DNA from 2 places in the Metabacillus sp. cB07 genome. Region 2 is predicted to be linked to the other one. Evidence: predicted binding sites of a transcription regulator. Region 2 holds the regulator's gene; the other holds the start of a gene.
What was found. The regulator LexA, encoded in region 2, represses DNA repair genes until DNA is damaged. The targets are predictions, from matches to a motif close to CGAACATATGTTCG.
Positions count from the first base shown of each region.

Region 1: JOJ89_RS04540 (YhjD family protein) is a predicted target of LexA. The motif match lies at 4,464-4,477, and genes of this name have one in related genera.

Region 1 is NZ_CP069296.1:892,804-900,317, reverse strand. Features, by position in the region: gene JOJ89_RS04565 (MFS transporter) at 1-850, shown strand, start outside; gene JOJ89_RS04560 (LysR family transcriptional regulator) at 877-1,770, opposite strand; gene JOJ89_RS04555 (MFS transporter) at 1,870-3,105, shown strand; gene lepB (signal peptidase I) at 3,181-3,687, opposite strand; gene JOJ89_RS04545 (TVP38/TMEM64 family protein) at 3,709-4,326, opposite strand; gene JOJ89_RS04540 (YhjD family protein) at 4,507-4,869, shown strand; gene JOJ89_RS04535 (competence protein ComK) at 4,870-5,433, opposite strand; gene JOJ89_RS04530 (IDEAL domain-containing protein) at 5,684-5,917, shown strand; gene JOJ89_RS04525 (alpha/beta fold hydrolase) at 6,202-7,038, shown strand; gene JOJ89_RS04520 (DEAD/DEAH box helicase) at 7,145-7,514, opposite strand, start outside.
Region 2 is NZ_CP069296.1:1,983,062-1,990,575, reverse strand. Features, by position in the region: gene tkt (transketolase) at 1-1,556, opposite strand, end outside; gene JOJ89_RS09960 (DUF896 domain-containing protein) at 1,728-1,958, opposite strand; gene JOJ89_RS09955 (YneB family resolvase-like protein) at 2,030-2,677, opposite strand; gene yneA (cell division suppressor protein YneA) at 2,691-3,002, opposite strand; gene lexA (transcriptional repressor LexA) at 3,162-3,782, shown strand; gene JOJ89_RS09940 (magnesium transporter CorA family protein) at 3,878-5,320, shown strand; gene glnA (type I glutamate--ammonia ligase) at 5,378-6,712, opposite strand; gene JOJ89_RS09930 (MerR family transcriptional regulator) at 6,780-7,184, opposite strand; gene JOJ89_RS09925 (methionine gamma-lyase family protein) at 7,283-7,514, opposite strand, start outside.

The DNA of each region.
Region 1 (7,514 bases), 1.1 Mb from region 2:
ATCCGCCACATTTATTCCGCTCAGATCCCTGCAGGGGTTTTGTCTCGGATGCTTTGCCCCTGTTGCCTATGCCTATTGTTTTGAATCGTTCAGGGAAAAAGAGGCAACCATGCTCATCTCCCTGATTAATATGGGATTTTTAATGTCCGGCATGATCGGGCAGCTGATCAGCTCTGCCATCGCCATTTCGCATGACTGGAGAACAGTTTTTCTCTTTTTCGCCGTCGCCTATGCCCTGCTTACAGGATGTCTGGCATGGCTTTTGGACGGCAGGAAACATCAGAGCGGTGCAAAGAACCTGATCTCGTCGTTCCGGTCCATTTTCCGCAATCCTAAGCTTGTTCTGTGCTATATCCTGACGTTTGCCATGCTGATGTCATTTGTCTCCTATTATGAGGGGTTTCACCGTGCCTATTCGGGGATTGTTTCTGAAGAAGTCCTGTTCTGGTGTAAAGCAGCAGGACTTGCCGGAGCGCTGTTTTCCTTATTCAGCGTAAAGTGGATCGGAAGGTTCGGGAAAACAGCTGCTGTCAGGTACGCTATGCTGTTGATCATTCTGGCTTTTCTGCTGAACTATGCAAGCGGGAGCCTCTACATGTCCGCCGCTTTATCTGTTCTGTTCACAGCCTCCCTTTCTGTTTGTATACCGGCCGTTATTTCCATGATTGGAGAGACCGCAGGAAGTGACCGGGCAACAGCCGTCTCCCTGTATTCCTTTATTTTGCTAGCAGGTGCAAGCATAGGGCCTTTGCTTGCGGGAGTTCTGTCTTTTCAGAGCATGCTGCTTGGGTTTTCTGTTTTTTACGGGATTGCTGCTGCGGTTACGTTTATTGGGTCAGGGAATGATTGAATCGTTTTAGCATTGGAAACGGTCTATCAGCTTTTATGGCTGTTATTTACAATATAGTTCATGAAGTTTTTTACCGCGGGGGAAAAATGATTCCCCTTTTTTTTACATAGTTTTATTCTCCTTGTAAGATACAGATCATTTACCTTCACAACACTTAGGAGACCTCTGTCCATATATGGGGAAATGGCCAATCGCGGTGCGAGCGTAATCCCATATCCAGATGCAACAATCCCGATTGCTTCTTCTAGCCTCTCAACTTGAACGGGTGTCCTCTGCAATTGCACCTGTTTTATCTGACATAATGATTCTACTAAAGCCCTTGTAGAACTTCCTTCTCCCCTTAATATAAAATCTTCTTCCATAAGATCTTCAAATTCAGCCCTTTTTGATGCTAAAGGGTGATTCCAGGGAACGATAAAGAATAGCTCATCATCAAGCAGATGAACAATATCGGCTTCATCAGGCAGTGAAGAATGGCTTGCGATGACCGCAAAATCAATTTCATTTTTCATCAGCTTATCCAAGGCACTTTTTGTGTTTCCGGAAAATATCTGAATACCAGTTTCCGGATAAAGCTGTTTAAAACCGGCAATCCATCCGGGCATTAAGTAGCTTGCCGGAAAATTCGTAGCAAAGACCCTGATATTCCCTGTGACTCCGCTCGTATACTGTTCAATTATTCTTTCTGCTTCTTCTTCGGCCAAAAACAGTTTGACAGCCTGCTGATAGACAACTTCCCCCGCCTCTGTCAGCTCAATTCCCCTGCCCCTGGCTTTAAAAAGTGTGTGGCCAAGTTCTTTTTCCAGATTTTTAATCTGCATGGAAATGGCCGGCTGACTAATATGCAGCTCCCTCGCTGCCCCTGTGACACTGCCAGTTTTTACAACACTGACAAAATGTCTTAAAGCATTTAGATTCATTAAAACTCTCCCATAATTAAAACTTATCAATTGATAAAATATATATATTTTTCTTATTATTTTACATCCTTTAGAGTAATGATGAAAGAGAGGTACATCATGACAAAAAAACCAAACCGCTCAAACATCATTTTTACAGCTTTAATTACAGGCATCTGCTTACTCACGGACTCCATGTTTTATATCGCTTTGCCTCTTTATTTTAAGGAAGCAGGATTATCTTCGCTTATTGAAGCTGGAGTTCTGCTGTCGGTAAACCGTTTCATTCGAATTCCTCTCAATCCGTTTGCAGCTTTATTGGTAAAAACGCTAAAACTTCAGCACGCTTTACTGCTCGCGATTCTATTAACCTTTCTGACAAATATCGGTTTTTTCTCTCTGAACGGTTTTCTATGCTGGTTTATTCTCCGGTGTATATGGGGGTTTGCCTGGGCACTGCTCCGTCTTTCCGGACAATTGCTTGTGGTGCAATTATCCTCCGAATCAAATAAAGGGAAATTCATGGGGATCTATAATGGCACTTACCGGCTGGGAAGCCTTGCCGGAATGATTTTTGGAGGTTTACTGTGCTATCAAATTGGGATGAAACTAACGTGCCTTGTATTTGCAGCAGCTTGTTTGCTCTCAGTCCCATTGGTCTTTTTGTTAACTCCTGCCTTATTACGGCCAAGGGAAGAAAAATCAGAAAAAATCGAAAAGGTTGATTTTAGCAAAAGGACAATTAGGCTCTCTCTCCTCAGGGGATTGATCGCGGCGTTTCTGCTTCAGGGCGTATTTGCTTCTACTGTAAGCTATTACCTGACCAGGCAATACGGAATGCACGTTCCTATAACAGATGGCCTGATGATTGCTTCTGGAGCCGCATCGGGCCTGCTGCTTGGCTTAAGATGGACATGGGAACCGTTTCTTGCTCCATTTATAGGTCATGTTTCTGACGGAAAACTTGGCAGGCATCCTCTTTTGTTCATTGCATTACTCATGACAGGCTGTTTATTTCCGCTTATCAATTGTCAGCTTCCGTTTTTCATTTGGGCATCGATCATCGTGCTTCTCCTGATTTGCTCAACCATTATTACAACGTTAACCGATGTATTAGTATCTGATGCTGCTTCCGCAATGAAGCAAAAGACAGCCATTATAACAAAATACTCTATGGCTGCTGACCTCGGAGCTGCATTAGGACCGCTATCTGCTTATCTTGTAATAGAAAAAGGAACGACATTCCTTTACTTCTGTTCATGCTTGAGTTTGTTTCTGGCATGGATTTCAAAAAAAGAGTACAGGAAGTCTGAAGGAAACCGAGTATATAAGCGAAAAGAAGAACAAACAGCCTGAAAAGGATAATTCGAGATGGATGTCCGCAAAAAAAAAGTGCATGATCATGATCGTGCACTCTTACTGAGGACTTCCCTATTCTTTTGAAGCCTTCCCAATCACATAATCTGTGCTGATCAGGCCAAACTGTCTGCTGTCCCTGCTGACAAGACGGTTGTCACCCATAACGAAAAGACAGCCTTCTGGAATCGTTTTTTTGCCCGTAATCTCCTCAAGCGTGAAATTGCCGGTCAACTTTCCCATGTTCAGATCTTTTTTGACCGGGTTCAGATAAGGTTCTTTCACTGCTTTTCCGTTAATGTAAAGCTTGTCGTTCTTATATTCCAGCTCATCTCCCGGCAAACCGATAATTCTCTTTATGTAGGCCTCTTTTTCCCCTGGAGGCTGAAAGACAACAATATCAAATCGTTTCAGGTCAAATAACCGGTGGTTTACTTTATTAATAGACAGAAGGTGGCCCGCAGTCAGAGTAGGCTGCATCGAAACCCCTTCCACCCTGTAGTCGACAAATAGAAGATTTTTTATAGTAAGTATGAGCAAAAAGGTGATGACGGCAGACAAAAACCAGTATCTTTTTCTCATCTTTACTCCCCCGTAAAAAAATTAATGGCCTCGTTTCCTCTCAAGCATTCTGACATTCAGGCGCTTTTCCACCTGCTTGCCGATCAGCCAGAGCAGAAAAATAACAACCGCAGCGATAAGCGTTCTTTCGGGCTGCGTGATGATGGCACGCAGGTCATATCCAATAAAGCTGACCAGGAAAATCATCACGAGCTTCCCGGACATCACAGCAAGACAGAACTGCCAGATGCTGACCTTCGACAGGCCGGCCACCACATTGACGGCAGCAGACGGCGTAAATGGAAAGCACAGCAGGATAAATAAAGGTCCGAATCCATGCCTTTCAATCCATCCCATCATTTTCTGCACAGATTGATGACGGCTTATAAATCTGAAAAACCGCTCCTGCCCGTACTTTCTTACAAGAAAAAACAGGATGAGCGCTCCGAGACAGCTTCCAATCCAGGAATACAAAAAGCCGAACCATAACCCGTACGAATTGGCATTCGCTACAATAAACACAACCAGAGGCAAAAAGGGAAGAAATGCCTCAAGCAAAGGAAGCCCAATGCCAAGCACCGGTCCAAACGATTTGTAATCCTTAAAGAATTCCATCATTCTTTCAATTGTAAAATAATCCAGTATTGCCTGAAGTTCCATCCTGCAAGCTCCTTCTATCTTTCTCTATGCTCATATTCTACACGTTTGTGCAGAGACTTTAAACATTGAGCATTTTTTCAGGAACTGCCTGCATAAAAGCAGCTTGCATTTCGTATACTGATAAAGTAAAATAAAACCGAACATACGTTCTTTTTATCATGTTGAAGCGAGGTTTTTGCGATGACAAGAATTCCCTCAGACCTGCGTGATGCGATTGAGATGTCCATCTACCTCCCCATGACCATCTCCATCTTCAGCAGGGATCTGTTAATCATTGAAAAAAGTCCATTCAAGCTGCAGCAGCCCTATCTGAATCTCGTGGAGGAATCACTGAAGCTTGCACAGAAAGACCTTGCTGCAGTGCGCCGCGAGCTGAAAAAAAACAGCATCAAAGTAAGTGAAGTGAAAAGGGATGAAGCTTTTACGATGTATTCCTTTATCTTCAGAGGCTACGAAGAGCAGCACAACTATTTTAATCCGAGAATACGCAATAAGGTATGCGAGCTGATGGAAGAATATTTGTTTAAAGCGGTAAAAGCCTGATTAGTGTTTGTTGAGTTCACGGATAATCTGTTCGTAAATGAAATTTGTCTGCTTTTCCTTTGGAAACATCAGCATATTCATTTTGCGGTGCTCTTCTTCAATTCTTGCCGTAATAATGGTCCGCAGCTGAGCTGTTCTGTAAAGCTGATTTTCAAATGACGAAGAGGAAACCGGTATGGTTTCAATCAGTCCATTCGTAAACAGCACTTCTGTATTGTCAAAATCCGAAGCCGTATAATGCTGGATATGGGCGTGCGATATCCAGGCGCACTGACTCCTGGTTGAGGCCAGTGTAGGAAAAAAGAACATATAGTTTCCGGGGTCAATGACAATCGGCGGCTTATGTGTAATTCCCATAAGGTCCCGTGTCCCCGCCTTTCTTCCCTCATAGCTGCTGCCGAAGTACATGCAGCTCTTGCCTACAATCTCCTGCGGGCTGAGTTTAACGGCAATCTCTTTCTCCGTCTCAATCACCCTTGAATAAAGCTTTCCCATATGCGGATCAGGAAGAATGGCCATCGTGAACCGGTTTGCTATGTAGTCCTTCATAAACTTATTTTCCATCGCTTTCACCTCAATTTTAATAGGAGTAAAGAACTACTTTTAATCTAGCACAATCCCCCTCTGCATTTCTACATTTTTACAATATTTTTACATTATTACGGCTCTGTTCCCAATGACATAGTGCTTTTTTTCTAAAAAGGGAAAACGTGCATAATTTGGTGAAATAAGTTTTCTAAAAATTTTAAATATTTAGTTGATTTCTAGGCTCTTTATCCATATAATTAAAAAAAGGCATCAGGGGTGATCTTTCTTGAAAAACAGGAAAACGTATACCGAGATCATGAAGTCCCGTAACACGCTCAAGATGGAAAAGAAACAGGAAACCGTACTTGATATTTACATTCAAATGGTGTTGGATGAAGCTGTGTTGGCCCGGAAACTGTCCCTCCTTCAGGAAAAGATCGATGAGTCCTTAGACCGAAATGACAAACCGCTGTTTTTTAAACTGGCAAAAGAATATGCAGAATTGAGACTGATTATTTAAAAGAGGCTAAGATCATAACTGGCTCCGAAAATGAAAAAGGTAAATTTGAGCACAAGCTCAAATTTACCTTTTTCTGTTTTATGAAGAAAGTTATCTGCTTCCTTAGCGGACGGATATGAACTTTCTTTCCTTCATCTCAAGGTTCGGACAGGGCCCTGTGTTCTTTAAACAAACATTGAAAAGATTGAACCAAAAAAGATCCGGGTATCACATACTAAAGGATGACACGAGCCGTCTTTTCTCAGTGCCTATGTGTCATTCACATTTTGTTTGGAGGGATTAGTATGGCGATGCTTAAAGTTGGCAATGAAAACGATGCTCCAATTGAAATTTATTATGAAGATCATGGAACCGGAAAACCGGTTGTACTCATTCACGGATGGCCGCTGAGCGGACGCTCATGGGAAAGCCAGGTGCCCGCTCTCATTGATGCCGGCTACAGGGTTATTACATACGACCGCAGGGGATTTGGAAAATCCTCTCAGCCCTATAGCGGCTATGAATATGATACATTCGCAGCCGACCTGAACGGTTTGCTTCAGCATTTAGATCTCCGTGAAGCCACACTTGTCGGATTCTCAATGGGCGGCGGAGAAGTAGCGCGCTATATCAGCACATATGGAACAGAACGTGTGAGCAAAGCAGTGTTCGCCGCAGCCGTTCCTCCTTATCTGTACAAGGCAGAGGATAATCCGGACGGCGGCCTGGATGACGGGGCGATCGAAGAATTCCAAGACGGAATAAAGGGCGACCGAATCGCATTTCTCGATACGTTCACCAAAAATTTCTTTGCAGCAGGCGATAGAACAGACCTTGTCAGCGAGCCATTCCGTCTCTACAACCGGGATATCGCCGCCATGGCGTCCCCGAAGGGAACCCTTGACTGCATCAAAGCTTTCGCCAAAACTGACTTCCGGGACGACCTGAAAAAAATAAACATTCCCACTCTGATTCTTCATGGAGACTCAGACGGAACGGTCCCGCTTGAAGTGAGCGGCAAGCGTACACATGAAATGGTTCAAGGGAGTGAGCTTGTGGTGATTGAAGGCGCCCCTCATGGATTTAACGCTACGCACGCCGAGGAATTTAACCAGGGTTTAATCCGCTTCCTCAATTCTTAAAGGCGGAAGAGTCATCATGAGCAAAAAAACCAGTTTGATTTCCAGACTGGTTTTTGCTTTGCCGCTTGTAACACACAAATAACACATATTGCAGACTGAGGATGTGTCATGTATGAATCCTCAGCAAATCGTGGATATCCTCTTCGGTCAAGGTAAACGGCCTTTTTTCATCGCTATCCACAATTTCATGAATAAGCTGCCGTTTTTTATCCTGCAGCTCGTTCATTTTTTCCTCAATCGTTCCGCGCGTGATGAGCTTGATTACGTTCACTTTATTAGTCTGGCCTATCCGGTGCGCACGGTCTGCTGCCTGCTCCTCTACCGCCGGATTCCACCAAGTATCGAAATGAACGACGGTATCTGCACCCGTTAAGTTTAAACCCGTGCCACCCGCCTTCAGCGAAATGAGAAAAAGATCCCGTTCCCCTGCATTAAAGCGTCTGCACAGGTCAACCCTTTCCGGCATTGCCGTTTGA
Region 2 (7,514 bases):
AGAACAAGTGCTGTCGGTGCCGTTTCAGATTGAAGCGCAAGTCTCCATGCAGCAGCAGTCTCATTGCCGTCTGCCGGACGGATAACAGACAGGTTCGGCATTGCACGCAAGGCAGGAAGCTGTTCAATCGGCTCATGAGTAGGGCCGTCTTCTCCTACAGCAATACTGTCATGAGTGAATACATATGTTACCGGCAGACCCATTAAAGCAGCAAGACGAATTGCCGGACGCAGGTAGTCAGAGAATACAAAGAACGTTCCGCCGTAAACGCGAAGACCGCCATGCAGCGCCATGCCGTTTAGTGCAGCACCCATTGCGAATTCACGGACACCGAACCAGATGTTGCGTCCGCTGTAGTCCTCAGCTGTGAAATCTGCTGCTCCCTTAATAGAAGTATTGTTTGAACCTGCAAGGTCAGCTGATCCTCCGAAAATGTATGGAACATTTTTCGCAAGGCCATTTAACACTTCACCGGAAGAAGCACGTGAAGCAAGTGCTTTGCCGTCTTCATATACAGGCACTTCGGAATCCCAGTTTTCAGGAAGCTCGCCCTTAATTCCTGCCTCAAGAGCTTTTGCAAGATCAGGGAATTCTTTTTTATAGCTGTCAAAAAGAGCGTTCCATTCTTGTTCTTTTTTCGAACCGAACTGTTCTGCCGACTCTTTGAAATGAGCATACACTTCGTCAGGAACGTGGAAGTCCTGATCGAATGTCCATGCATATGCTTCTTTTGTCAGTTTGATTTCATCTGATCCAAGCGGCTTGCCGTGAACATCTGATTTCCCTGACATATTCGGTGATCCGTAGCCGATTGTCGTTTTCACTTCAATCAGAGTAGGGTGAGTTTCATCTTGCTTAGCAGCTTCAATCGCTTTAGCAATTTCTTTAAGGTTGTTGCCGTCTTCTACCCGAATGACCTGCCAGCCGATTGCTTTGAAACGGTCTTCCACGTTTTCAGAGAATGAGCGGTCAAGGTCTCCATCGAGAGAAATGTCGTTAGAATCATAAAGAACAACTAATTTGCCAAGCTTTAAATGCCCTGCAAGGGAAGCTGCCTCAGAAGAGATTCCTTCCATCAGGTCACCATCTCCGCAGATTGCATATGTGAAGTGGTCGACAACCGGGTAAGACTCTTGGTTATATGTATGTGCAAGATGACGTTCTGCCATAGCCATTCCGACAGCCATCCCAATTCCCTGGCCAAGCGGACCTGTTGTTGCATCTACACCTGCTGTGTGGCGGAATTCAGGGTGTCCCGGTGTTTTGCTTCCCCATTGTCTGAATTCTTTAAGATCATCCATCGTTAAATCATAGCCTGATAAATGAAGAAGGCTGTACAGCAGCATAGACCCGTGACCTGCAGATAATACAAAACGGTCGCGGTTAAACCATTCAGGATTTTTAGGATTGTGATTCATAAATTGCGTCCAAAGCGAATACGCCATTGGAGCTGCCCCCATAGGCATTCCAGGATGTCCTGATTTTGCTTTTTCAATCGCATCAATCGACAGCGTTCGAATGGTAGCAATTGATAAGTCTTGAATTGAATGTGACATTAATTGATCATCCTTTCAGAAATAACATTCTACTTTTTTATCATAGCTTTACTGCCCTATTCATACAACCATTTCGCATGGAAATGCAAAAATGAGAAGTGTAAGAACCTATTCTAATGTATTATGTGCAAAATGAAAAGGAATACATCAAAAATTGACGTATTCCAGCGATTAATGCAGATCGCGTCTGCGTTCTTCTTTTAATTTTTCAGGTGTTACATCGTTCCCGTTTGGATCCAGGACTGTAACGCCTTTTAATGTATTTTTCATAGAACCCCGGAATGCCTTAAGATATTCCTGTCTGAGTGATTGCTGTTCCTGTTTTTCTTCCGGAGAAAGACCGGACGTTTTTGATTTTCTGGACAAGGTGTTGATTCTTGCCATCTTTTCTTTTGGCAGCATGACTGCAGCTCCTTTACCTAATACAGATTTACTATCATATCGTACTAGATATGGGGGCAAAAAACAACAGATTAGACCTGTTCCTCTTTCATGTGCTCCTGATATCTTCTATGTACTGTCGCTTTAGAAACCTCGTATCCAAAACCTCTTAAGGTAGCCGCAATCTCTGAGAATGTCAGTTTATTCTGTTTAAGCCTGATAATCTCGCTGACAGGCACTTCCTTTTTCTCTCTGCCGCTCCCTTTATCTCTGTTAGTAAGATTCCTCTGAGGTTTATACCCTTTTTCAACCGCTCTCTGCATACCTCTTTTGATTTTCAGATTATGGATTTTCCGCTGATATTCTTCAACAATGCTTACAATTTCCAGAACCATGGAATCGGCTTCAGACAAAAAAAGCTTTCCATTCTGCGTGGCCGTATAGATCGTAATGCCTTCTTTTGCGAAAAAATGAATAAGGGCGATCCGGGCGTTCCCTCTCCCCAGTCTTGTCTCATCCTGAATAACAATGGCCTCAATTTTCTGTTCCTTTATACAGTCAAATATTTCAAAAATACCTTCTCTTTCAACCTCATATCCGCTCGCCTGTTCCTCAATAATCTTTTCCACATTCATGCCATGTGCTGCTGAAAGGGCCAAAAGTTCTTCTTTTTGCCGGGCGAGTGATGTCTCTTGTTCTTCTTTTCTAGTGCTGACTCTGCAGTAGATGATTGCGTTCAGTGTTCTCACTTCCCTATTTTCTTGATGCAAGCTGTGTCCCGTCATGGTAGGTTTGTTTATCAATAGGAAGAACCACAGAATCTCCTGACTTGATCACAGCTGTCGGCAGTCCGTTTTTATCCTGAACCCATTCAACGAAATCGGTTTTGGACATGCGGTGATGCTCTTCATATTGATCTGCAAGGCTCCATATACTGTCACCTTCTGCTATTTCAATGGATACATAATGATCAAGGCTTTCTTTTTCTCCTGTGTATGATAATGCAAAGACAGCTACAATGACAACTGCAAAGAAAGAAATAACGTAAGATAATGAACCTTTCAACTCAATCCCCACCTTAATAGAATGTTTGTTCGTATATTTGATACTTTCAGTATAATGCGAACAAACGTTTCTGTCAACGCCGTTTTTCGAACTTATGTTTGTATATGCAGGAAAAACATGCTATAATCAACATAAATTACAGGACGCGAGGTGGATAAAATGACAAAACTTTCAAAGAGGCAGCAGGATATCCTCACTTTTATTAAGCTTGAAGTACAAAAGAAAGGATATCCGCCATCAGTCCGTGAGATCGGCGAAGCAGTGGGCCTTGCTTCGAGCTCAACTGTGCACGGCCATCTTGCCAGGCTTGAAAGCAAAGGGCTGATCAGACGGGATCCGACAAAGCCGAGAGCGATCGAAATATTAGAAGATGAGACAGCGATGATTCCGCGTTCAAGCGTGATTAACGTTCCTGTAATCGGGAAAGTAACAGCCGGTTCCCCGATCACAGCCATTGAAAACGTCGAGGAATATTTTCCTCTTCCAGATACGTTCGCCGCATCCGATGATCAGATCTTCATGCTCGAGATTATGGGAGACAGTATGATTGAAGCCGGTATTCTTGACGGGGACATGGTTATTGTCAAACAGCAGAACACTGCAAACAACGGGGATATCGTTGTTGCCATGACAGAGGATGATGAGGCAACTGTCAAACGTTTTTTCAAAGAGAAAGATTACGTGCGCCTTCAGCCGGAAAACTCTACACTTGAACCGATTATTCTCAGACATGTTGTCATCCTGGGAAAAGTTGTTGGAGTTTATAGAAACATACACTAAAAACTTTGCTTTTACAGGCAAAGTTTTTTTATTTGCCTGTTTTGCAGCCTTCTCTCAGGGGAACATAATAATGAAAAAAAGATGAGAGGGTGCCTATGACAAAAGAACCGGCCATTCTGCGGGCGAATGCCCAATTTATTTTTCCTTTTTCATGGGACAGCGACTGCATCTCCCAGCTGACTGATGAACTTAAGGCGAACGGATTTGAATTTTTCAGCATTAACAGCAGCGCCCAGCAGACAAAATTTTACGGAGAGAAAACAAGTCTTCCCCATAAACGCCTGAAACATTATTTTATGCCGTACATAGAACAGATTCTCTTTCCGGATCAGCATCAGGATAAGGCTATAAATCGATACTCAAAATCCTTTGACAGAAAATGCACGCTTCGTACAGCTGTAAATGAATATTCTTTCAATGTCCACTCAATCGATCTGTATATATGCCCTTTTTCTGTCGGAATGATCACCATAAGGACAGAGCTGACATCAAACAGCAATACATGGTCACTGAGCGATGCACTCGATTTTATGGATCACTTCAGGGTTCTTGAACCATTTATTACAGAAGAAAAAGGAACTGTTCTTCATTCAGGACAGGGCACTTACGAAAAGATTCAGGATTTTATTTTTGAAGAGCTGTGCCCCTCTGTTGTCCCGTATATAGAAAAAAGTGAAAACAGCCAGTCAACTTACCTTGGAAGCCTTCCCTACTTTATTGACGAGAGAATGTTTGTCAGCAGTTATCTTTTGACAGAAAAGGACGCAGAGATTTCTTCGGATACTCTTTTTCGAATAGGCCACATAAATGGCTATGATCAAAACGGCAGGCCGTATATGTCCGCAAGCAATTCCGCATATATAGACCACTATCTTAAGGATCACATTTACGACAGGTGGTCACCCGGCAGCTTTCACGTTGTGAGTGATCATACATTCACTAAAATTACGAATGATGTGGGTCAGGAGAACGTGACCGCGGAAGAAATGGTTGGACAGCTCTACTACAATCTCATCCTGCATCTTTTCTATAAAATTGTTCTTCTAAAGCTTTCATACAGCTATTCACAGCTCTACATTGATCAGAAACAGGATAAAATGGAAGGTCTGATCCGCTCGATTGCTAATTTCACCGCTAAGTATATCTTTTCAGAAATCAGCAGCAGAACGGAAGGCCAGGAGCTTTCTGTTATGATGAAAGACAGGTTCAAAATTGAGACCCTCTATAAAGAAGTGAAGAATACGATGGACAGTCTTTATCAAAACCAGGAGAAGCTGGCCAGCAAACGCCACAATTCCCTGCTGCTGATCCTTACTACTTATACGGTTATTTCCGGAATCTATGGCATGAACCTTGTCATTGAGGACTGGAAAGGCAGCATAAGCTGGAACAAGCTTGCAAATTACTCTATTTTTGAATACATTTCACTCGTGGTCGCTTTATCCGGGATTGCAGTTGGTTCCATACTTGCCGTAATAGCCATAATGAGGCTGCTGAAGGACTATCTTCAAAAAAGAAAATCAGATGGAATTGACTAAAAAGCTTGATTGTGCAAAAAAACCTCAGCAGACAGCTGAGGTTTTTGAGTGTGATTCTTAGTATTGAGACATGTACTGCTCGCGTTCCCATGGGTGAACTTGAGTGCGGAACATATCCCATTCGATTTCTTTCGCTTCTACAAAATGCTCAAACAAATGCTCGCCAAGTGCGTTGATGATTACTTCGTCTGTTTTCAGAAGATCAAGAGCCTGTGCTAATGTTGCAGGAAGATCTACGATTCCATTCTCAACACGCTCTTCTTTCGTCATGACATAGATGTTGCGGTCAATCGGTTTTGGAGCAGCAAGTTTGTTTTTAATGCCGTCAAGACCAGCAGCAAGCAATACGCTCATTGCAAGGTACGGGTTTGCAGAAGGGTCAACACTGCGCACTTCTACGCGTGTGCTTAGTCCGCGTGAAGCAGGGATACGGATAAGCGGGCTTCTGTTTTGTGCAGACCAGGCAACATAGCATGGTGCCTCGTAGCCAGGTACTAGACGTTTATATGAGTTAACTGTCGGATTCGTAACAGCTGTAAAGTTTGGTGCATGCTTGATTACGCCGGCAATGAAATGTCTCGCTGTTTCGCTCAGCTCAAGTTCACTGTTTTTGTCATAGAATGAGTTCACTCCGTCTTTGAAAAGAGAGAGGTTCATGTGCATTCCAGATCCATTTACTCCAAACAGCGGCTTCGGCATGAATGTAGCATGCAATCCGTGTTTGCGCGCAATTGTTTTAACAACAAGTTTGAATGTTTGGATATCATCACAAGCTTTTACTGCACCGGCATATTTGAAGTCGATTTCATGCTGGCCAGGAGCTACCTCATGGTGAGATGCTTCAATTTCAAAGCCCATTTCTTCAAGCTCAAGCACGATGTCACGTCTGCAGTTTTCTCCAAGGTCAGTCGGAGCAAGGTCGAAGTAGCCGCCGTGATCGTTCAGCTCAAGAGTTGGTTCTCCTTTTTCGTCAAGCTTGAAAAGGAAGAATTCCGGCTCAGGCCCAAGGTTGAAGTCAGTGAATCCAAGGTCTTCCATTTCTTTCAGCATACGTCTTAAGTTGTTGCGCGGATCTCCATCAAATGGTGTGCCGTCCGGGCTGTAGATGTCGCAGATGAAACGTGCAACTTTGCCTTTTTCAGATGTCCAAGGGAAAATAACAAACGTATCAAGATCAGGATACAGATACATGTCAGATTCTTCAATGCGGACAAATCCTTCAATTGAAGATCCGTCAAACATGCATTTGTTGTCAAGTGCTTTTTCAAGCTGGCTTGCAGGAATTTCTACGTTTTTGATTGTTCCAAGGATGTCCGTGAACTGCAGTCTGATGTATTTTACGTTTTCTTCTTGTACTAAGCGTACAATATCTTCTCTCGAATACTTTGCCATTGTGAAAATCCTCTCCTAACAATACTAAGTAATATTTATTGTGAAAAATAAAGTGAAGCTGCGTTAATTAATGGAAAAATCTAGACATGTCACCCTGTCTGAGCGATGATCTCTGGAACCTTCCGGCCTGCATCAGTTCAGCTTTCAGCAGCTTTCTGAGTTCAGCGTCGGTCAGATCCGGTTTTTCCACTTTTTTAGGCTGGCCTTCTTCTTCGCGTTCCATACTTTTATCCTTAGAAGAAAAAATCTGCTTGATGCCGGCCATGTTAATGCCTTGTTCGATAAGGCTTCTTATTTCAAGAAGCGTATCTACATCATTAAATGAAAATAGGCGTCTGTTCCCTTCTGTTCTTGCAGGGAAAATCAAGCCGTTTTCTTCATAATATCGAATTTGCCTGGCAGAGAGTTCTGTCAGCTGCATGACAATTCCGATCGGGAATAAGGGCATCGAGCGTCGAATCGTATCACCCATTGTATTCCCTCCTTTTCTTAACTTAATCTTATTATATTCCATGTCATATAATGCGTCAACACTATGTTAGGAAAAATGACATTTGGATTTATATCCGATTACAGACGAATTAAATTCTTGTCCAAAAGATGATCAAGAGCAGAACAGATGGCAATTTTCACATGAGAATACGTTAATCCGCCCTGCACATAAGCTGTATACGGGGGACGCAGCGGCCCGTCTGCAGAGAGTTCTATGCTTGCTCCCTGTACAAAAGTTCCTGCAGCCATTATGACATCGTTCTCATAACCCGGCATATAGCTCGGATATGGCGTCACGTGCGAATTGACC